One region of the Nesterenkonia halotolerans genome, then DNA from elsewhere that is predicted to be linked to it. Evidence: riboswitches for the same ligand, from Rfam matches in the RefSeq annotation. Region 1 holds a riboswitch; each other region holds the start of a gene.
The links. A riboswitch is a leader RNA that binds a small molecule or an ion and turns the genes downstream of it on or off. The one in region 1 is predicted to bind S-adenosylmethionine.

Region 2: it holds a riboswitch for S-adenosylmethionine, as region 1 does, so the genes downstream of both, H4W26_RS06310 (O-acetylhomoserine aminocarboxypropyltransferase/cysteine synthase family protein) here and H4W26_RS07250 (ABC transporter ATP-binding protein) in region 1, are expected to answer to the same signal.
Region 3: it holds a riboswitch for S-adenosylmethionine, as region 1 does, so the genes downstream of both, H4W26_RS04355 (LLM class flavin-dependent oxidoreductase) here and H4W26_RS07250 (ABC transporter ATP-binding protein) in region 1, are expected to answer to the same signal.

What each region holds. Positions count from the first base shown of each region.
Region 1 is NZ_JADBEE010000001.1:1,576,582-1,584,095, reverse strand. It holds gene H4W26_RS07255 (aliphatic sulfonate ABC transporter substrate-binding protein) at 1-537, opposite strand, end outside; gene H4W26_RS07250 (ABC transporter ATP-binding protein) at 714-1,589, opposite strand; SAM riboswitch class I at 1,599-1,710, opposite strand; gene H4W26_RS07245 (ATP-binding protein) at 1,852-2,985, opposite strand; gene H4W26_RS07240 (hypothetical protein) at 2,972-3,943, opposite strand; gene H4W26_RS07235 (hypothetical protein) at 4,039-4,503, opposite strand; gene panD (aspartate 1-decarboxylase) at 4,690-5,112, opposite strand; gene H4W26_RS07225 (HAD-IC family P-type ATPase) at 5,171-7,514, opposite strand, start outside.
Region 2 is NZ_JADBEE010000001.1:1,373,289-1,380,802, reverse strand. It holds gene paaI (hydroxyphenylacetyl-CoA thioesterase PaaI) at 1-129, opposite strand, end outside; gene H4W26_RS06335 (NAD-dependent epimerase/dehydratase family protein) at 283-1,239, opposite strand; tRNA gene H4W26_RS06330 (tRNA-Ser) at 1,391-1,479, opposite strand; gene H4W26_RS06325 (FAD/NAD(P)-binding protein) at 1,619-3,670, shown strand; gene H4W26_RS06320 (FAD-binding oxidoreductase) at 3,645-5,093, opposite strand; gene H4W26_RS06315 (hypothetical protein) at 5,250-5,678, opposite strand; SAM riboswitch class IV at 5,960-6,089, shown strand; gene H4W26_RS06310 (O-acetylhomoserine aminocarboxypropyltransferase/cysteine synthase family protein) at 6,223-7,514, shown strand, end outside.
Region 3 is NZ_JADBEE010000001.1:945,221-952,734, reverse strand. It holds gene H4W26_RS04365 (hypothetical protein) at 1-333, shown strand; gene H4W26_RS04360 (hypothetical protein) at 393-1,376, shown strand; SAM riboswitch class IV at 1,483-1,598, shown strand; gene H4W26_RS04355 (LLM class flavin-dependent oxidoreductase) at 1,662-3,050, shown strand; gene H4W26_RS04350 (ABC transporter substrate-binding protein) at 3,159-4,844, shown strand; gene H4W26_RS04345 (ABC transporter permease) at 4,848-5,885, shown strand; gene H4W26_RS13675 (ABC transporter permease) at 5,905-6,825, shown strand; gene H4W26_RS04340 (dipeptide ABC transporter ATP-binding protein) at 6,822-7,514, shown strand, end outside.

The sequences.
Region 1 (7,514 bases):
GACCTCCACGTCATCCACGCTGAGCCCGGCCTCCTGCAGCGAGCGGGCCATGAAGAAGTAGGGGTCCGTCGCAGGGGTGGCGGCGATCGAGGCCCCTTCGAGGTCCTCCACCGATTCGATGTCAGAGTCGCCGTTGGTGACCAGCGCAGACCACTCCGGCTGGTTCTCGATCATGATCGTGTGGGTGTCCGCGCCGACGGCGCGGTTGAGCAGGGCGGCGGAGCCTGCAGTGGATCCCACGTCGATGTTGCCGGCGCGCAGGTTCTCATTGGCGACGTTCGAGCCCGTGGACTGCACCCACTTCACATCGACGTCGAGCTCCTCCAGCTCCTCTTCCAGCCAGCCGTTCTCCAGGATGATCAGGCTGAGCGGGTTGTACGTGGCGAAGTCGATGTTCAGCGTCTCCAGTTGCTCGTCCTCGCCACCGTTTCCTCCGCAGGCCGTGGCGAGCAGGGCGACGACGGCGGCGACAGAGACCGCCTTTGCGGCGGATCCGTGGGAGGCTACGAACGAGTGGGAAGCGGTGGTGCGGGGCATGGGAGAGCCTTTCAGTTCTTCAACGGTGGGCGACTTCGAGCGGAGCCCGAGGAGTTATGTTCAGCAAAGTTCCGTGACGAGTTCCCGGAGAGTGACGGGTCATCTGCAGGTCTACCTGAATCGACTCGGCGGAGAGGCCGCGCGGGGACAGGCGTGCTTCGTCATGCTTTGAGGAGTCAGTGGGTGTGAGAATCCACGCCGAGACCGGAGAAAAGCTCGCCGCGCAGAGCTGCAAGCTCGGCCGAGGCGCGATCTCGGGGGCGAGACCCCGGCACATTCAGCAGTCGCGCGATGGTCGCTCCCTCGGCGGCTGTGGGGTCTTGGGCGTTCTTGCCCAGCAGCAGCACGCGGTCGGCCAGCTGCAGCGCCTCATCCACATCATGGGTGACCAGCAGCACGGTGGTGCCGGTCTGTGCATGGACGTCGAGGAGCAGGTCCTGCATCTTCAGGCGAGTCAGCGCGTCCAGGGCGCCGAAGGGCTCGTCGAGGAGCAGCACTCCGGGTCGGCGAGCCAGCGCACGCGCCAGCGAGGCGCGCTGCGCCATGCCGCCGGAGATCTCCCGGGGCCGCAGTGCAGCGCGGTCCTTCAGCCCGACCAGTTCCAGGAGCTCATCCACCCGCTCGCGGCCCTCAGCCTTGGACAGGCTCCGCGGCAGGCCGAGGCTGATGTTCTTGTAGATCGAGCGCCAGGGCAGCAGGCGCGGCTCCTGGAATCCGACGGCGGTGCGCTCGTCATAGCGCTGCACCGGTGAGCCGTTGATCAGGATCTCCCCGGTGCTGCCGGTGTCGAGACCGCCGACGGCGCGCAGCAGAGTGGATTTCCCGCAGCCCGAGGAGCCCAGAATGGCGAGCACTTCGCCGGGAGCAACGGTCAGGCTGACGTCGCGCAGCACGGTGTGGTCGCCGAAGGACCGGCCGACGCCGCTGAGTCGGACATCGAGTGAGGTGTAGCCCGGCCGGCTGGATGCCACGGGTGACGCGCCGGAGGAATCGGTGGCAGCGCCTTTGGCGCTCACGTCGTCCTCGGTCAGGGTGGAGGCAGGCAAAATCATCAGAGGATACTCCCATCGATCCTGGCGGTAGCACCCGGCGAAAAGACACCTGATCCAGGTGTCCCTGCCCGGGTTGCTGCGGCGTCGACGAGCCAGATCTCTCGGCCGCTCGGGATGGTACAGCCACCAGAATACGCACAGGCGCAGAATCTGATCAAAACTGAGTTCAATGGGTGAGACAAAACGACACACAAGTTCGGTCTCGTGTCGGCGGAGGAGAGGGGGTCAGGGGCCAGGCGGGAGGGGCATCCTGACCGTTGGATCAGCGTGAGGCGCGGTGCAGCAGCTGGTCCAGGATCGGATCGTTGATCCGCCGCGCGGCGCCGTAGGCGGGGTAGTGGAACTGCATCAGGTTCGCGTAGGGATTCACGTCCAGGACCACGGCCTCCGCGGCCGACCCGAGCTCCGGTGCCAGCATGTCCACCGCAGCGGCGCCGAGGCCGGGCACCGCCAGCAGTCCGTCCACGGCGAGATCCTTGAGCTCATCGCTGAGCAGGTCCAGGACGTCCACGGTGAGCCCACCGCCGCGGGCGGTGTCCGCCGTCGGCGTCAGCAGCTGCAGGGCTCCGTGGTCAGGGACCGTCTCGGTCGTGATTCCCATCGGCGCCAGGAAGGTGTCCGTGACGCGGGGCTGCCGGGTCGCAAGATATGCATTGCTCTGCCGGCGCTGGATCTCCGCGGCGGCCAGTTCGGCGACCGTGCTCACGCCGTCGCCGATGACGTAGAACGGGATGCGAGCGATCGCGCCGACCACGGTCTCGCCGACCACGCAGGCGCGGAGGTCCAGTCCCGCACGGTGTTCCTCCACCATGATCACGTAGCGCGCGCTGGAGGTGGCCGAACGGGCCGCCATCGCGGAGGTCCACGCCTGCCGCAGCTGCTCCCGAGTGGTGATGTCCGTGGTGATGCCCCGCCCCGCGCGCCCGGCGGAGGGCTTGACCGTCACCGGGCCGTCGGACTTCTTCAGGTGCTGCACCGCGCGGGTGAACTCGGTGGGGTTGATCGCCCGTCCCTTGGGCGTGGGAACCTCAGCGGCCTGCAGGTATTTCTTGGTCATGGCCTTGGAGGCTGAGACTCGGCGTGCCTGATGGCTGACCAGAGAGGTCACGACAGTGTCCATCCCACCGACCACCATGCCGGAAAGGAAGAAGAGAACATTGGAGTCGTTGATCTTCGTGATCGTCATCTTCTTTCGCCGGGCGGCGCGGTGCAGCAGCATCTCGTGGTCCATGATGTTCTGCCAGCGGTGCAGCTGGTCGAACGCGGGCTCCAGATGTTCGGCGATGAAGCTCTCGAGCGCGCTGGGCGTGGCGCTGCGTTCCAGGGCGGGCCGAGCGGGCGGTGCCGGGGGCATGGTCTCGCTCACGGCCGTGGCGCTGTGATTATCGGGATGCACGAAGCAGGATCTCCTCAGCGATGGCTCCCGCGACGTCATGGGAATCCCCATACGCGGGGTAGTGGGCGGGGCTGATATCGGCCTCGGGCAGCACGGCCCGAACGAACGCGCCCTCAGCGGTCTCCAGGTCGATGACTTCCAGGTCGACGGCGGCGGCATTGAGTCCGGGCACTGCGGCCACGGCCTCGACGGCAAGTTCCTGCAGCGAGTCGGGGAACTCGTCGGTGAGATCGATGTGCAGACCCCCGCCGGAGATCTCCCGTGACTCACCGAGGTGCACCAGCTCGTTCGAGGCCGGGACCCGTGTGTCCACATCGGATCCCGCGGCCTGGGCGGTCGGGTCCCACTCCGGTGGAGAGGCGACCAGAGCATGGCGGCCACGAGCCACGGCATCCTGCTCCAGGAGCTCACGGAGGGTCGAGGTCCCGTCGCCGAGGACCACGGGAGACACCCGGAGCAGCGCGGCGCAGACCCGATCTCCGACGACGAAGACGCGGACGCTGTTCGCGGGAGGCGCCGGAGTCTGTGAACTCTCGTCGGCAGTCTGTGGCTCGGGTTCGGCAGCCTGCTGCTCGGCCGGCGCTTCCCCGGTCGCCTCAGGTTCAGCCCCAGGCTCGAGGGCCGCAGCCTGCGGCTCCGCAGGCTCCATCGTGACGACCTGCGGCTCCACGGGGATCTCCTGGATCTCCAGGTGTCGCCGCAGCAGGTTCGGATCAGAGGTGATGCGCCGTGCGTGGGCGCTGACCAGGGTGGTCACGGTGGCGTCCATCCCGCCGACCACCACGCCGCCGAAGACGAAGACCAGGCTGCGCTCGCCGACGGGGCGCAGCTCCACGCGACGCCGGCGCAGCGCCAGACGGATGAGCTGGTCGTGGCGCGGCACCTCGGCGAACGCGTTCATCGAACGGTTCGCGAGGGTATCGATGATCAGTCGTGCGTCGATGGTCTCAGGCGGCATAGCTCTCAGGATATAGGTTGGCCGTGGTGCCTGCCCCACGCACGGCGGGCAGGCACCACGGCCAGCTCAAGGGTTCAGCGCTCGAGCCCTCAGGCTCAGCTGCTGGAGCTCGAGCCGTTGTTCGAGTTCGAGCCTGTGGTGCCGGTCGTCGAGCCGGTGCTGGACCCGGAGGATGATCCGGTGGAGGAGGAGCCGGACTTCTGTCCTGCGGCTCCGGCCTTCTCGTTGACCTTTGCGGAGGCCTGGCCAGCCACCTTCTCTGCGGGGCCGCCGGCCTTCTTCGCGGCTTCCTCGACCCGGGCTGCGGCATCCACTGCGGCATCGGCCACGGGTCCCTTGGCGTCTTCGGCGCGCTTCTTCACGGACCCTGCCGCTTCGGAGGCGTATTTCTTGGCGGTGTCCTCGGCCTTGGTGACCTGCTCCTGGACCTTGGGGTCCTTCCACTTCTCGGCGGCGTTCTTCTTCACGGTGCTGAGCGTGCGCTCAAATTCTGCTCTGCCTCGCTTGCTGCCGATGAGGTAGCCGATGGCGATGCCTGTGCCCAATGTGAACAGTTTCATGATCAACTCCGTTCTGCCGATGACTGCAGTGTCTCTGTACTGCGTGACTGAATCGAACCTAGCCCGAACTGTGGCTCCGTGTCACGGCCATGACCGCTGAAGAGCCCTGATGCAGTCCAGTTCTGCTCCGGATGAACAACCCAGCTACTGACAGCCCCGAGCGGCCCAGCTCGCTCGCAGCTCAGCTCAGTGCAGCACCGCGGTCCGCGGATTCACCTGGTCGACGGCGCCCGGCACCGGTTCGGCGGGGTCGTTGCCGATCTGCACGATTCGATTCTGCGTGTCCACGTGGACGACCTGTGGCTGGTGCCCGGCCAACTCTGCCGCGTCGACCATCACGTAGGAGATCAGGATGACCAGGTCGTCTGGATGTACCAGGTGGGCGGCTGCGCCGTTGATGCCGATGACTCCGGTCCCACGGGGCCCGGCGATGGTGTAGGTCTCGATCCGCGCACCGTTGGTGATGTCGACGACCTGGACCTTCTCGCCCTCGACGATTCCGGCGGCGTCCAGGAGGTCGGAGTCCACCGTGACGGAACCTACGTAGTGCAGATCCGCGTGGGTGACCGTGGCGCGGTGGATCTTCCCGCCCATGACGGTCCTCAGCATGAAGGGCTCACTTTCGACGAAGCCGGCGAAGCGCCGGGATGGATGAACAGGTTCCCCATTATTCAGCGTCGACCTGCGCACGGGAATTCCCGGAGTCCCCACGGCGCCGGGCCAGCGCTGTGGTGGCCCGGCTTCCGACGTCCACCAATCCGCAGCCGATGATGATGGAGACCACCGAGGCGCTCAGCAGCTCGGTCGAGGGCATTGCGAACAGGTGATATTGCTGGGAGACCGGGACGAGGAGCACCGCGGCCAGGAGCAGGTACATGCAGCTGATCAGGGTCACGCGCAGCGGGGTCAGCGGACGCAGAGCGACGTTGAGCACCCACAGCCCCACCGCTGTCAGGCAGAGGGTCGCCGCAGTCTGGATCGCTGCGGCGGGCTCGGCCAGGTAGCGACCGAACGCGCTGACCGTGACCACGCTGAGCACGATCGCCAGTGCCGTGGGGATCGCGAAGACCACCGAGCGGCGCAGGAAACCTGGTCGATACAGCCTGGTGTTGGGCATCAGTGCCAGGAAGAAGGCCGGGCAGCCGAGCATCAGGAAGTCCACCGTGGAGAACTGGCGCGGGAGGAAGGGGAACTCCCAGAACAGCAGGCCGTACACCAGGCCCAGCAGGATGGCGTAGGCGGTCTTGGAGAGGAAGAGATGTGCCACCCGCTCGGTGTTGGCGATCACCTTGCGTCCCTCGGCAAGCACAGAGGGCAGCCGGTCGAAGCGGCCGTCCAGCAGCACCATGCGGGACACCGCTTTGGTGGCCGGGGCGCCGTCGCCCATCGCGATGCCCAGGTCAGCCTTCTTCATGGCCAGCGCGTCATTGACGCCGTCGCCGGTCATGGCCACGACATGTCCCGCAGACTTCAACGTCTCGACCATCAGTCGCTTCTGCTCGGGGGAGACCCGCCCGAACACGGAGTGGTGCTCCAGCACCTCCCGCAGCGCGGCGGGGTCGCTGGGCAGCGTGGACGCGTCCACTGCGTCGCCTTCCACCGCCATGCCCACTTCCCTGGCGACTGCTGCGGCGGTCTTGGGTGAGTCTCCGGAGATCACCTTCAGCGCCACGTTCTGCTCACGGAAGTACTCCAGGGTGGCACGGGCCTCGGGCCGGACGTTCTCCTTGAACGTCAGCAGCGCCACCGGCGACAGGTCCTGGGGGAGGCGCTCTCCGCGGCCCAAGGGTCCGGTGCCGCCAGGGACGATCGGCCCGTCCAGCGGGGCATGGGCGAGCAGCATGGTGCGCAGGCCACGGCTGGAGAGTGCATCCGTGCGGCGCAGCAGCGCGTCGACCTCAACGCCTGAGGCCACGGCATCTTGACGCAGCATCTCCGGGGCCCCGAGCACCCAGTGTCCTGCCAGGGCGCCGGAGTCCTCAGCGAAGGTCACCGCAGACCACCGGCGGGCTGAGGAGAACTGCACCTGACTGGCGGCGCGATGCCGAGGCAGCGCCCTATAGGGTGCGCGCAGGGCGGCGGCCGTGGCGTTCGCATGCTCATCGGCGCCGAAGAACGCCAGTGCCTGCTCCCATCCATCGGTTCCTTCCAGCGCGGTGGAGTCCGGGCCGCGATCCACCACCTCGGGGTGCCCGAGGGGAGTCAGCGGAGTCGCCTGGTGGAACGCGATGGTGCCGTCGGTCAGTGTGCCGGTCTTGTCCAGACAGACCACGTCCACACGGGCGAGGATCTCCACCGCGGGCTGCTCCTGGATCAACACATTCTGTTTGGAGAGCTTCACCGCGGCCACGGCGAAGGCGATCGTGGTCATCAGCGCCAGACCCTGCGGGATCATCGCCGTCACGGAGGAGACCGCCGTGACCACGGCGTCGCGCCACTGCCCGGAGGCCCAGGCCGCATTCCATCCTCCGAAGGCCTGCATCTGTCCGTTGAGCACCACGGCCACGATGGGCAGCAGGACGAGGGAGAGCCAGAACGCGATCTTCTCCAGCGCACGGCGCAGCTCCGAGTTGATCTTCTGGTAGCGCTTCGCCTCGGTGGCGAGCTTGACCGCGTGGGCGCGCTCTCCGACCGCGGTGACCCGGAACCGACCCGAGCCCGCCACCACGGCCGTGCCGGAGAGCAGCTGCTCGTCACGGCGTTTCGGCACCGCGTCGGATTCTCCGGTGAGCATGGACTCGTCCACGTCCAGGCCCGCGGAGCTGAGCACGGTGCCATCGGCCGGGACCTCATCGCCGCGGTGCAGCTCGATGACGTCGTCCAGGACGATCTGCTCACGGTGGATCTCCAGCAGCATCCCGTCCCGCAGCGCACGTACGCTGTCCTGATGCAGCAGCGCGATGGCGTCCAGCTTGCGCTTGGCGCTGTACTCCTGGAACAGCCCGATGATCACGTTGGCCACGGCGGCGACGGCGAAGAGCAGATCCAGCCACCGGCCCAGCACGATGATG
Region 2 (7,514 bases), 200 kb from region 1:
GCCAGGGTCAGCCTGCAGAACCACGATTCCCAGCGCCCGCGAGGTGCGATCGTTCTCCAGCATCCGATGGCGGGGTCCCGGCAGGGAGCTCTCATGACCCGCCGGGGCGAGCTGGGTGGATTCAGTCATCGGTGCTCCTCGTCGCATTTCCAGACCGAATGGTCAGTAAGTCAACTGAAGCACCGGAGCAGATGTGATGTCAAGCACATGAGGCGGAACTGGGACGGGTGGCGCGGCCTTGTCCCGGGAATGCGGCCGCCGAGTTCCTGCGCGACTGCCCGCTCAGTCCCCGAGCATCGCCGCATAGCCCGAGCGGAAGTCCCGGTGCAGCAGCTCGCCGAGCAGCCCGTGCAGCCGGGAGCCATCGAGTGCCTTGCCATGACCCGGGGCGAGGAGATCCACGGACCGTGAGCTCTCCAGCAGTGCCGGATCCAGGCGTGGGTCGCCCCAGGGGCGGGGCAGCTCGAGCTGATCGGCCATCCAGTTGTGCACCACGCCGACGGGGATGGGGAGCTCATCCACGCCCAACACCAGCTCCGGCGGGGACGCGCGGGTCAACAGCTCGACGGCGGCACGGGCGGCGTCGTCGGAATGGATGCGGTTGGAGATCCTCCAGGCATCATGGGTGTCCTGACCTGCGGCTTCACCCACCGAGCCCGCGCGCAGCTGCTTGCGGATGCGATCGCGTCCCGGACCGTAGATGCCCGAGAGGCGAAGCGTGCTGCTGTGCCGACGGGCAGACGCATCGGTCCCTTCGGCACGCCAGGCGCTCAGCAGCTCTTCCGTGCGGGCCAGGATCTCGCCCGTGGGGCTGGCCGGCGTCAACGGCGCGGATTCGTCGAGCATGCCTTCGGCGTCGCCCATCGCCGAGGTGGAGGAGACCAGCAGGACTCGCACGGAGTCGGCGAGGCCTGAGTGCTCCAGGCGGTCCAGCACGGTGCGCAGTCCCTGGAGATAGACCTGCTCGTAGCGCTGCGGATCTCGGCTGCCAGCGGCGGGGGAGAAGACCAGCGCCGCGGTGTCTGCCGGCGGCAGGGGCACGGAGTCGGGCTCGGTGAGGTCCATGGCCGCGCCGTCGAACTCAGCGGGGAGGCGTTCCGGGCTGCGCCGCCATCCGGTGACCGAGAAGCCGCGGTCACGCAGGCGGTGCCCGATGCGCGTGCCGACATCGCCGCAGCCCACCAGCACGGCGCGTGGGGCGGGGTGGTCTTCGGTATGGGAGTCTGCAGGAGTGCTCATGCTCCGAGCCTAGCCAGAATCGGCAGAGATGTGGGGTGCGGGGTGTGGTGCGTGAGGTGTGGGACGTCGAGACGATATGGGGCATGGGGACGCCAGACGCAGAAGAACCCCCGTCAGGTGCATTCCCGACGGGGGTTCTTCAATCACGCGGCGGAGGCGGGGAGATTTGAACTCCCGGTCCGCTTTGAGGCGGACACTTCATTAGCAGTGAAGCCCATTCGGCCGCTCTGGCACGCCTCCTGTGCCCACGATTGCGGCGAACCGTTCTCATGCGCCCGTCTAGACTAGCGGTTCCGTCAGGGAACTGACAAAGCGCGTGCCCGCAGTACTCTGGTCGGGACCAATCCGCCGAAGAGCAGACCAGGAGACCGCGCCGCCCATGCCCCGCCAGATGCAGGAACGCAGAGTCGCCGTCATCGGCGCCGGGCCCCGCGGCACCTCGTTTCTCGAAAGACTCCTCGCGGCCGTGGAGCATGCCCCGGGCGAGGCTGCGGAGACCGCGCTGCGCATCCTGGTGATCGACCCCGCTCCGCACGGCCCGGGCCGGGTCTGGAACCCCCGACAGTCCCCGCTGTACCTGATGAACACCCCTGCGAACTTCCCCACCGCGGCACCGGCCGGAGACACCCAGGTGCGGCTGCCGGCGTCGTCGGTCTCTCGGTCCTTCGCGCAGTGGCGCGAGGGCCATGCGGGGGAGGCCACCGCGAGTCCGGTGCGCAGCGACAGCTTCGAACCGCCGGTCTTCCACGGGGTGGACCACGGCGGGCAAGATTCCGACTACCCCACCCGCGCCGCCTACGGTCAGTACCTCAGCTGGCTGCACGCCGAGGTCTGCGCCGCGCTGCAGCGGCACTCCGGCATCACGGTGGAGCACATCCAGGCCGAGGTCACCGGGCTGCGTCGAGGACAGACCGGATATGAGCTGACGCTGGACAGCGACGGCGAGAACGACGACGCCCCCCGGCTCCGCGCCGAGCAGGTCGTGCTCGCGCTGGGGCATATCCCGGCGGGCTTGAACGAGACCGGTGAGCACTTCAGCTCGGTGGCCGCGGAGCTGGGTCTGCACTACCAGCCGCCCGCGATCCCCACGGAGGTGGATTATCACGCGCTGCCCGCGGGAGAGAACGTGCTGGTCCGGGGGATGGGACTGAACTTCTTCGACCTGATGGTCCAGGCCAGCGTGGGCCGCGGCGGCGTGTTCCATGAGCATCCGGACCGTCCGGCGGGCCAGCGACTGGAGTACCTTGCCACCGGAGATGAGCCGCATCTGGTGGCCGGTTCCCGGCGGGGCACCCCGTACCGGGCCAAGTCCACCGCGCTGACCACTGCCCCCGGATTCGCACCGGTGGGCGTGACCCTGCATCACCTGAGCGCCGAGGCGGTGGCCGCTGCGGAGCGCCGCCACGATGTGCTGGACTTCTCCGCGCACCTGTGGCCGCTGATCCAGCGCGACGTGCTGCGCACCTACTACCGGACCCTGGAGCGGATCGCGCCGGAGCTCTTCGGCGCGGAGTTCCTGACCGCCCTGGATGTGCTGCTCGCGGACGCTCATCTGGGGGAGGCCGTGCTGCAGGCACGGGGCCACCGGCTGCTGCGTGAACACGCCCCTGGCGTGCTCTGGTTCGACATCCGCTCGCTCGGCAGGCCCTTCGGCGGGCTGACCTTCGACTCCGCGGAGCAGTACCAGCAGCACATGGAGACCTACCTCGAAGATGACGCGGTCACCTCCGCCGCAGGCACGCAGAGCCCGGTGAAGATGGCCATCGGGGCGCTGCATCTGGCCAGGATGGAGGTCAAGGCGTTGATCAGCCAGGGACGGGTCTCGCAGTCCAGTCAGATCGGCGAGATTGAGGGATGGTTCGAGTCCTTGGTCGAAGGCCTCGCCAGCGGACCGCCGCTGCAGCGGATCGAGGAGCTGGCCGCGTTGACCCGGGCAGGAGTGGTGGAGTTCCTGGGTCCGGAGCCGATCTTCGACGTCGACCGGGAGACCGGCCGCTTCACCGCGGAATCACCCTCCGTGGCCGCCCCGGCCTACCAGGCGCGGTGGCTGCTCGAAGCGATGATGCCCGCGAACCGGGTCCAGCTCTCGCGCTCGCCGCTGGTCGCAGGCCTGCTGCGCAGCGGGCTGGCTCGGCCGCGCGAGCTGGTCGATGCGTCGGGGGCCCCACGGGCTGGCAAGGGGTTCGACGTGACCTCACTGCCGCATCGGCTGATCCCCGCAGATGATGCGGCGGAGGAGATCTACGTGCTCGGCCTGCAGCTGAGCTCCGTGCAGTGGGGCACCGCGATCGCCGCGGAGGCCGGTGGGGATCCGGAATCCTCGGCGCGGAGCCTCGCGGACGCGGATGCCGCTGCGCGCGCGGTGCTGGCCGGGCCGGGGTCAGGTATTGAAGGGGATTCAAGCCTTACAGAATCGCCCGACCGGGATTGAACCGATAGTCAGGATCAAAGACGTTCTTGATGCTGCGCTGGAGCTCGATGACCTCGGGTGACTGTTCCCAGTCGAGCCAGCGCAGCTTATAGGTGCCGATGCCGTGCTCGCCGGTGATCGTGCCGCCCATCTCCAGCGCGATCCGTACCGAACCATCCAGGGCCGCATGCAGCCGGGACATAGCCGAGGTGGGCGCGCCGTCGTCGTTCTGCTGGTTCTCAGGCTCCTGGCCGGCAGAGGCCTCCGGCTCGGGTGCCAGCTCCGAGCTCGGCACGCTGAAGGTGGGGTGCAGGTTGCCGTCCCCGGCGTGGGCGACGACCTTGAGCTGGACCTGGTGCTCCACGGCGAGGTCCTGGATCGCGCGGATGTAGTCCACCAGCCGGGACCGCGGCACGGCGACGTCCTCTCCCACACGGACCTCGGTGACGACGCCGTCCCCACGGGCGTGACGGCGCAGCTCGATGAGGCGTTCTGATTCGGTGGAGCCGGGGTCGCTGACCGTGGCGCCGAGGGCGCGCAGCACCTCGCGGATGATCTCCGCCTCGATGCCCGCCCCGTGCCCGTCGGTCTGGATGAGCAGGAGGGTGTTCCCGCGGGTGGCAAGATCCGAGCCCTGCGCCTCGTCCAGTGCGAGCATGGTGCGGTGATCCAGCAGCTCGGTGATCGCCGGCTGGACGCGGGCCTTGCCGATGTCGAGCACGCCCTGGGCCGCGGTGGTGAGCTCGTCGAAGAACGCGGCGATGGTCTCGGTGTGCTGACTCAGGTGACGCAGCCGCACGGTGATGCCGACGACGATGCCCAGCGTCCCCTCGGACCCGACGAACAGGCTGGTCAGGTCATAGCCGGCGACCCCTTTGAAGGTGGCCTGTCCAGTGTGGATGAATGTACCGTCGGCCAGCACCACGTCCAGGGCCAGCACGGAGTCCCGGGTGACACCGTACTTGGCGCAGCGCAGCCCGCCGGCGTTGGTGGCGACGTTGCCCCCGATGGTGGAGGTGCGGTAGCTGGCCGGGTCCGGGGCGTACATCAGCCCGTGCTGCGCGGCGGCGGTGTTCAGGTCCGCGTTGATCACGCCCGGTTCGACGACGGCGACCTCGTCCTCGGGACGCATCGCCAGGATCTTGTTCATGCGGGTCAGGTTCAATACCACCGAGCCTGCTGTCGTGTTGGCTCCGCCGGAGACGGAGGTCCCGGCTCCGCGGGTGATCAGTGGGAAGCCGTGCTCGGCGGAGAGCTGCACCAGCTGCTGGACGTCCGCGACCGATTCCGCGAAGACGACGGCGAGCGGGGTGTGCACCTGCCAGTGCTCCAGCGGCCCCTTGTCCACGGAGTGGGAGTCGAGCTGCGCCGGGTCGGTGGTCAAGGCGTCGGGCGCGAAGGCGCTGCGCAGGGCTGTGCGGACATCATTGTCGGAGGAGCTCATGGGAACTGAGTGTAGGTCAGGCGCGTCACACCCTCCCCGCGAAGACCCCGCGGAAGAGCCCCCCACCCGGAAAAATCGTAGAGCTCTAGCAAGTCGTAGGGCTATAGCCTTACGACGACGCGATAGCTCTACGATTCTTCGATGCGAGGGCGGATTTCACGGCGCGGGCGTGGACGGAGTGACCCGCCACTGCTGGACTTCGTCATCACACTGATCAGGAACTGCGTAGATGGTGGGTCCGGCCTCGCCGCCACCCACGGTGATCCCATCACCGTCGGAGAAGGCTTCGCCGCGGAAGGCGAATCCTGAGCCGCTGGACGTTTCATGGATCTCATGCGCGGGGAAGATTGCCAGCGTCAGTTGCTCCTCCGGCTCAGGGCCCTTGATGTAGAAGCATCCATCGAGCTCGGCGATCTGTCCTTCCAAGGCCATGTCGGGTCCGCCGGCTTCTTCCTCCACGACGTAGTTCGGAACACCGGCCGGCGTATCCGGGTCCTGCAGGTTGGTCGTGCATCCGAGCAGAGACCCGCCCAGCAGTGCTCCCATGACGGTGGTCGCGCCGAAGGTTCGCATCTGATGTCCCATCGCTTCACGCTCGCAGAAATTGCACCGCAAAGGCAGGAATGAAGGTCGGCCCTCCGGATGGACCTGCCATTGCGGGATGTCCTCATCGCGCTCAGCGGGTGCTCAATCGTTGGCAGCCACGCTGCTGATCTCGGGTCCTGTTGCCACGCCAGTGGCAGAAAATCGTAGAGCTCTTGCGTTGTCGTAGAGCTACAGCCCTACGACTTGCTAGAGCTCTACGATTTTTTCAACGGAGGGGGTGCACTTGCACCGGGGCGTTCCGCGATGCAGACTTATGCCTAGGTCAAGAGTGCCAGCGCAAAACCCCGGTTTGCTGGCCGGCAACCCTCCAGTTCGCGGTGGGGTGCCCCGGGTGACGACCTGGCTGCGGCAGCCACCGAGCATCGGTGGTCGACGCAGCAAGCGCGGGCCACACACCAGTGCGGGCCCTTAAACCCAGTCCTCAGGACGGGGCCGTACAGGATTCAACGCCGGAAGTTCTCTCCCCGGCAGCGACGTTCATGCGCGGCTCAGCCCCAAGGACCGCATTGAACGGAGCAGTCCCTTGAGCAACGACAACAGCACCTGGCAGTTTGAGACCCAGCAGATCCACGCCGGGGTTGCCCCCGATCCCGCCACCGGAGCACGGGCCCTGCCGATCCACCAGACCACATCCTTCGTCTTCCCCGACACCGCCGCGGCAGCACGTCGCTTCGGCCTCGAGGAGATCGCGCCGATCTACTCGCGCATCGGCAATCCCACGGTCCAGGCGATCGAGGACAAGATCGCCGCCCTCGAAGGCGGCGTCGGGGCTCTCGGCGTCGGCTCCGGTCAGGCCGCCACCTCGCTGGCGCTGCTGAACATCGCCGAGTCCGGCAGCCACATCGTCGCCTCACCCACCCTCTACGGCGGCACGCAGAACCTCTTCAAGCACACGCTGCCGAAGTTCGGCATCGAGGTCACCTTCGTGGAGGACCCCGATGACTTGGAGTCCTGGCGGGCCGCCACCCGGGAGAACACCGTCGCCTTCTTCGGTGAGGCTGTGGCCAACCCGCGCGGGGACGTGCTGGACATCGAGGGGGTGGCATCGGTCGCCCACGAGCATGGCGCGCCGCTGATCATCGACTCCACCCTGACCACCCCGTACCTGATCAAGCCGATCGACTTCGGCGCCGACGTCGTCGTGCATTCGGCCACCAAGTTCCTCGGCGGTCACGGCACTGCCATCGCCGGGGTGATCGTGGACTCCGGGCGCTTCGACTACTTCGCCCACCCGGAGCGCTTCCCCGGCTTCAGCACCCCGGATGAGAGCTACCACGGGCTGGTCTTCGGCCGGGATCTCGGGCCTGAGGGGATCTTCGGGGTCAACCTCTCCTTCATCCTCAAGGCCCGCGTGCAGCTGCTGCGCGACCTCGGTCCGGCGTTGTCTCCGCACAACGCCTTCGAGATCAACCTCGGCCTGGAGACCCTCTCGCTGCGCGTGGAGCGTCATGTCGCCAACGCTCAGAAAGTGGCCGAGTACCTGGAGGGCCACGAGGCAGTGAAGCGCGTCTACTACTCCGGGCTGCCGTCGAGCCCCTGCTACGAGCGGGCGCAGAAGTACCTGCCCCGAGGCACCGGTGCTGTGTTGGCCTTCGAGCTTGCCGGCGGACCCGGCGACGACGACGCCACGCAGGCCCGTGCGGGCCAGACGCTGGTGGACGCGCTGGAGCTGCATTCGTTGGTGGCCAACGTCGGTGATGTGCGCTCGCTGGCGATTCATCCCGCCTCCACCACGCACCGGCAGCTGAGCCCCGCTGAGCAGCATGCTGCAGGGGTCAAGCCCGGTCTCGTGAGGCTCTCCGTGGGTCTGGAACA
Region 3 (7,514 bases), 630 kb from region 1:
ATGAGTGCACGGTCAACACGAATGCGACGGCGAGTCGCGCCACTAGCGATCTTTACCGCCACCGCTGCCGGGCTGCTCACCGCGTGCTCAGGCGGGCCGCCGGAACCGCAGAGCGTGGAAGAGGAGGCGCTGCAGTCGATGAGTCATCTCCCGCAGGTCAAAGGTGCCGCGTATTCCTCCCAGGATGGCGTCTTGGAGGTGACGATCTGGGACCCGGAGGAGGAGATCAGCGAAGACGAGGTTCGCGAGTACACGGAGGCTGCAGAAGACGCGACGGATGGCGTGGACGTCCAGATCCACGTCGAGGTCTCACAACCTCCGCAGGGAAACTGAGCATGTCGGGGGAGTTCCGGTACGTGCCTGATGTAGGACGCGGTGAATGGCTTCGTCCCATGGAGGCTGAGCCCTTCGGCAGTGTTCTGTCGATAGTGCCTCGCGGCTACGAGATGTATGCGCGAGTGTTTCACCCTCTCGAGCGTGACCGCCCGGTGGCTGCCAAGACATGGCTCGGCGTTGACGAGGCGACCTACTTTGAAGGCACCTCGGACATCGACGCTTCACTTGAAACGGAGCGCACCACCTGGGCAAGCGTCGCGGAAGCGTTCGGCACCACCATGCACTCAGAAGCCCAGTACGCACGCCTGCAGCGGTCCCTCCACGATGACGCGCAGGAGGCTGTCGCTCCTGATGGGTGGCGCTACGGTGTTCCATCTATGGGAAGCCTCGAGGCGAGGTCGCTCTCGGTCCTCGCCCGCGTGCTTGCCCGGCATACTGCGACCCCCGATGCCGGTATTGCTGCTGTCTGGGAAGGATGGGGTGGCCTCGTGAGCTCGGCTGGGGTGCAGTTCATGGTGGTCGAAACGGGTGACGGCTCTTCGGCTGACCACCACGCCGAGGCAGTTGTGTGGCGCGCCGCGGTGTCGTTTCGTAGGAGGGCTGCTGCCGCCCGCAGGTTCAGCAGGAGGATCCTCCGGTTGGTGAAGCGGACTCTCCCGACGATCGCTTGGAATACGCCGAAACCAGGCTCTGGCGTGCTTCCCCCTGAGATCGCGACCGGTCCGCGGTTCGACCTCCATGGAGAGACCGGGCGGCACTATTTCCTCTTTCAGGCCGGTGCAGAGCACTTCTCCGACCCTGATTGGCCTGCACGGGCGCCGTGGGCCGAGCACCCCCAGTGGGTCCAGTCGCCCAGCCTCCTGTGGCCAGACGATCACTCCTGGGTGCTCGCCACAGAGATCGATTGCGACTCGACGCTGGTGGCGGGAACCAGCGAACTCATCGGCGAGCTGATGCAGACACCCGGCCTCGAAGTGCTCCTCATCCGGACAAACGCTGACCTGACGTGGGACGGTGACGGACTCAACCGTCCTGTGTAGCCGTCTCGCCGGCTCGAGCCCAACACTGATGACGCGTTTCCATTTATGTCAATCACTATGTTCATCACTTGTGTTCAGCTCTGTAGCGCTCTAAGCTGAACCACAGAATCACGAGTTCCGGACCACAGCCCTGGCTGTCCGGACAGCAACCCTCTCACCGTAGTGGGGTGCTCCAGGTGATGATTCGGCCCGGTGTCGCAACCGCCCGGGCAAGTACGGTGCCCCTGCGCCAGCTCCCTCGGAGTACGCAGGAGTGCCACGGTCAAAGAGAGACGTGGATACCTCATGCCTGAGCAGAACTCCGCACGCACCCCGCTGCACTTCAACGCCTTCGTGATGAACACGAACAGCCACATCCACCACGGTCAGTGGCGCCGAGAGGACGCCCAGCAGACCGAGTTCACGGATGTGGCCACGTGGATCAACCTGGCCAAGATCCTCGAGGACGCCAAGTTCGACGCCATGTTCTTCGCCGATGTCTCCGGCCACTACGGAGACTCCGATGCCGACTACTCGGTCTACCTCAACGAGGGGCTCCAGATCCCCTCCAACGACCCGACGGTGCTCCTCGGTGCCCTCGCAGTGGTCACGGAGAACATCGGCCTGGCCACCACCTCCAACGTCTTCCAGTCGCACCCGTTCCAGTTCGCCCGGCAGATCTCCACACTGGATCACATCTCCAAGGGGCGGATCGCCTGGAACATCGTCACCGGCATGCAGGACAACGGCTCCCGCAACTACGGAATGCCACGACTGACCGAACACTCCGAGCGCTACCGCTGGGCCGAAGAGTACGTCGACGTGACCTACAAGCTCTGGGAAGGCTCCTGGGACGAAGGTGCGGTCATCAAGGACCGTTCCGGCTCCCAGTACTCGGACCCCGCCAAGGTGCATAAGATCTACCACCAGGGCGAACGCTACTCGGTGGAGGGCCCCCACCTTCCCTCACCCTCCCCGCAGCGCACCCCGGTCCTCTTCCAGGCCGGCTCCTCCGCCTCCGGTCGCGACTTCGCCGCCCGCAACGCCGAAGCGGTCTTCCTTGCAGCACCGAACCCAGAAGTCGCCAGAGCGCAGATCCAAGACACCCGCGCCCGCGCCGTCGAAGCCGGACGGGCCCCTGAGGACATCAAGTTCTTCCAGGGGCTGAGCTTCATCATCGGGGACACCGAGGAAGAGGGGCAGCGCAAGCTCACCGAAGCCGAAGAGTTCGCCTCGCTGGACGGCTACCTCGCGCACTCGGCGCTGGTGGACCCAGAGGGTCGCGTCTACCCGCCGGAGACTCCGCTGAAGGACGTGCAGACCAACACCCGGCGCGGGTTCACCGAATGGGCGTCCAAGACCATCACGGACCGAGAGCCGCTGGTGGCCGACATCGCCTGGCGCTCCAACCGCAACAACCGGATCGTCGGCACCCCGGAACAGATCGCGGATCAGCTCCAGCAATGGCAGGACGCCGGGGTGGACGGGGTCAACGTCGTCAACTGGGTGATCCCGGGCTCCTTCCAGGAGTTCGCCGACAAGGTGCTGCCCGTCCTGCGCGAGCGCGGACTGGCCCAGCGCGAATACACCCCAGGCACGCTGCGGCAGAAACTGTTCGGCCGCGACCGCCTGCCGGAGACCCACCCCGGTGCGCGCTACCGCGGCGCATTCGCCCAGGTCCCTGCCACCGTCTGAGCGCTGCGCGCCACCATTCTTCCCCTCTGAACCACTCCGAGAAGGAGCCCCATGACCACCCCGCCCTCCCCGAACGCACCCATAAACAAGTGGAGATCCAGACTTCCCATGGGTGCAGCAGCACTGCTCAGCGCCGCCGTCCTCACCAGCTGCGGCAGCGCCTCCGGCCTGGTAAGCACCGAACAGGTCGCCGAGCGGCAGCCCACCGGTGAACCCCAGTCCGGCGGCATCATCGAATACGGCCACCTCCAAGAGCCCAAATGCGTCTACGGAGGCTGGATTCAGGAGAACTTCACCGCGCGCCAGATCCTGGACTCACTGGTCTCTCAGGACAACGACGGCGAGATCGTCCCCTGGCTCGCCACCGACTGGGAGGTCTCCGAGGACCAGCTCGTCTGGACCCTGGACCTGCGCGAAGACGTCTCCTTCACCGACGGCACCCCGGTCGACGCCGAGGCCGTGGCGTACAACTTCGACTCCTGGCTCGACGGCGGCAACGGCACCGCCGCCGCCCACCTGGGCGGGTTCTACGAAGACGCGACTGCCGTGAACGAGCACACCGTGGAGATCCAGCTCTCCGCGCCGTTCTCGCCCTTCCTCTCCACGCTCTCCCAGTCCTACTTCGGCATCCAGTCACCCACCGCGCTGGAGAACCGCAGCGCAGAGGAGAACTGCCGCGCCCCCATCGGCTCCGGGCCCTTCACCGTGCAGGCCTGGGAGAGCGGGCAGTACCTCGAGTTCGCCCGCAATGAGGACTACAACTCCGCCCCCGAGAACGCCAAGCACCAGGGCCCGGCCTACGTGGAGGGCATCCGCTGGAGCTTCATCCCGGACAACACCTCGCGCTACGGCTCGCTGCTCTCCGAAGAGAGCGACGCCGTGGGCGAGATCCCTGCGGTGAACATTGCCGAGGCCAAGGAGCGGTTCGACTTCGAGCAGTACATCACCCCGGGCCGTCCCGTGGTGATCAACCTGAACACCGAGAAGGGCGTCTTCACCGATCAGCAGGTCCGCCAGGCCCTCAGCTTCGCCACCGACCGGGAAGCCAACATCGAATCCGCCTTCCTGGGCACCGTCCCCTTCGAGCCCAGCGGGTATCTCTCGCAGAGCACCCCCGCCTACGACGCCGAGGCGGCCAGCGAGTATCCCTTCGATCTGGACCGCGCCAATGAGCTCCTGGACGAGGCCGGCTGGACCGAGCGCGCCGAGGACGGCACCCGGATCAAGGACGGCGAACGCCTGGAGGTGCTTTTCACCTACGGGTTGAACACCATCGTCACCCCCGACGGGAACACCGCGATCCAGAACTTCCAGGAACAGGCGCGCGCCGCCGGCTTCGACATTCAGCTGCGCCCGCTGACCCCCTCGGAGAACTCCTCCGGGGCCTTCTCCGGCCCGGATGCCTACGACGCCCAGGTCGGCTATTGGACCTCACCCCATGCCGGGATCCTGAACATCAACTATCGCCCGGGGACCGAAGAGGCGCCCAACGGTGCGAACACCACGTTCCTGGTGAATGAGGGCGTCTACGAGACCATCCAGCAGGCGCTGCAGGCCCCGACCTCGGAGGAGGTCGCCGAGCACTTCTCCGACGCGCAGCACCAGCTCAGCGAACTCGCCCCGGCGATCGGGCTCTACACCCAGACCAACACCATCGCCGTCTCGGATTCACTCGCCGGCGTCTGGCTCGAGGAGTCCCAAGGCTCACCGGTCTTCCACGACGCCTACTTCGTCACCGATGAATCCGGTGCTGATAAATCCGACGCCGAAGAATCCACAGAAGAAGAGGGCTGACCCATGACTCTGACCCCCTCCACCGTGCTCACCGAGCCCCTCCAGGCCACACCCGCGCCACCACCATCACAGTCCCCGCGGCAGCGCACCCGACCGGCGCTGATCCTCAGCCTGCTTCTGCGCAAACTCGGAGCGGCCGCCGTCGTCGTCTGGGCCGCCGCCTCGCTGACCTTCCTGATGCAGGCGCTGCTTCCGGGGGACCGGGCGACCATGTTGTTGAACCAGCAGACCGGCCAGGTCCAGGAACGCTCCGCCGAGGAGCTCGCGCCGATCAATGAGATGTTCGGCTTCACCGACCCGCTGCTCGTCCAGTACCTGAGCTTCCTGGGCGGCCTGCTCCGCGGAGACCTCGGCGTCTCCTACCAGCTGCTGCAGCCGGTCACCACCGTCATCGGGGACCAGATCGCCCCGACCGTCATCCTGACCTTCTCCTCCCTGGCAGTCGCCTGGGCCGTGGCACTGGTCCTGCTGGTGCTCACCGCACGCCGCGTGGGCTGGGTGTCCCGGCTGTTCTCAGGGTTCGAAGCCGCCGCCGCCGCGCTGCCGCAGTACTGGCTGGGAATCATCCTGCTGGTGGTCTTCGCTCTCGGCTTGGGACTGTTCCCGGTGGTCGGGGGAGAGGGGCTCATCGGGCTCGTGCTTCCCGCGCTGACCCTGGGCATCCCGCTGGCCGGCTTCCTGGGCCAGACCATGCGCACCGAGTTCGAACGCACCCTGGACGAGCCCTTCGTCCTCACCGCGCGGGCCCGCGGCATGAGCGACACCGCCGTGCGGATCAGACACGTGCTGCGCCACGCGCTGCTGCCCGGACTCACGCTGACCGGCTGGGCCATCGGGTCGCTGTTCTCCGGGGCCGTGATCGCGGAGAACGTCTTCTCCCGGCCAGGCCTCGGCGGGGTGCTGGTCGACGCGGTCAACGGGCGCGACCTGCCGGTGGTCTGCGGCGTCGTGATGCTGGTGGCGCTCATCTACGTCATCGCGAACCTGGTGGTGGACACCGCCTATGTCCTTGTCGATCCGCGCCTGAAACTGACTCACTGAGTCAGAACTGGAGAAACCCATGACCACCACCCTGAACCCAGCGTCAGACACCAAGCCGAGCACAAGCCAGCCGACGACGGCGGCCTCTCAGCTGCACTCCTCGCTGCAGTCCCGCAGACCCAAGAGCAGACTCCGTCAGGTCCCGCTGACCGTCTGGATCGCCGGAATCGTCGCGCTGCTCCTGCTGACCGCCAGCCTCGCGCCCTCGCTGCTGGCCACTCACGATCCCCGCGCCATCCAGCTCGAGTCACCGCTGGCAGCGCCGAACGGGGAGCACTGGTTCGGCACGGATCAGTCCGGACGTGACCTCTACTCCCGGATGGTCCACGGCACGGGAGAGTCTCTGCTGATCGGACTGGGGGCCACCGGCATCGGCGTCGGACTGGCCCTGCTCTTCGGTGCCTGGGCCGGGCTCGGCGGACGATGGGCGGATGCGCTCATCGGCCGGGGACTCGAAGTGTTCTTCGCCTTCCCGACCCTGCTGCTGGCCATGGTCTTCATCACCATCTACGGGCCCTCGGCGCCCACGCTGATCCTGGCCGTGGGGTTGGGGACCGCCCCTGGCTACACCCGCATGGTGCGCGGACAGATCCTCGCGGTGCGCCACTCCGGCTACGTCCAGGCTGCTGAGGCGCTGGGGCATTCACCCTGGCGGATCCTGAGCCGACACATCCTGCCCAATGCGCTGCGCCCGCTGCTGGCGATCCTGACCCTGGGCATCGGACAGTCGATCGTCTGGGCCTCCGGCCTGGCTTTCCTCGGCTTTGGCGTCGCCCCGCCTTCACCGGAATGGGGCGCGCTGCTGGAAGCCGGCCGCCCCTACATCACCGAAGCCTGGTGGCTCGAAATCTTGCCAGGCCTGGCCGTACTCGCCACCGCACTGACCGCCACGGTTCTGGGCAAACACCTCGAAACCGCCTTGGAAGGATCACAGTCATGACCACCACCATCACGAACCCCACCCTCGACACCGCGACCCCGGCACGCACTGAACCCATGTCAGCACTGACCGCCGCAGCCACCTCCCTGGTGACGCTGGAGGACCTCAATGTCTGGTTCACCGACGCTGCCGGCGTGGCACACCATGTGGTGCATGACCTCTCCCTCGAGATCAATCCTGGGGAATGCGTGGCGGTGATCGGGGAATCCGGGTCCGGAAAGTCCGTGACCGCCCGGACGCTGATCGGTCTGACCGGATCCAACTCCCGTATCCAGGCCACCCGCGCCACGGTGGGCGGACGCGATATCCAGCAGACCACCGACGCCCAGTGGCGCAGGATCCGTGGAACGAAGATCGGATTCATCCTCCAGGATGCGCTGGTCTCCCTGGACCCGCTGCGGACTATCGGCGCGGAGATCGGGGAGTCGCTGCGGCTGCACGGGGTAACCAAGGCCTCCCAACGGCGGGACCGGGTCATCGAGCTGTTGGAAGCCGTGGGTGTGCCGGAACCCGAACTGCGAGCCCGGCAGCGTTCCGGGGAGCTCTCCGGAGGCCTGCGGCAGCGCGCGCTGATCGCCTCCGCGATCGCCAATGACCCCCCGCTGCTGGTCGCCGATGAACCCACCACCGCGCTGGACGTCACGGTCCAAGCCCAGGTGCTGGACCTGTTGGCGCAGCGCAAGGCGGCC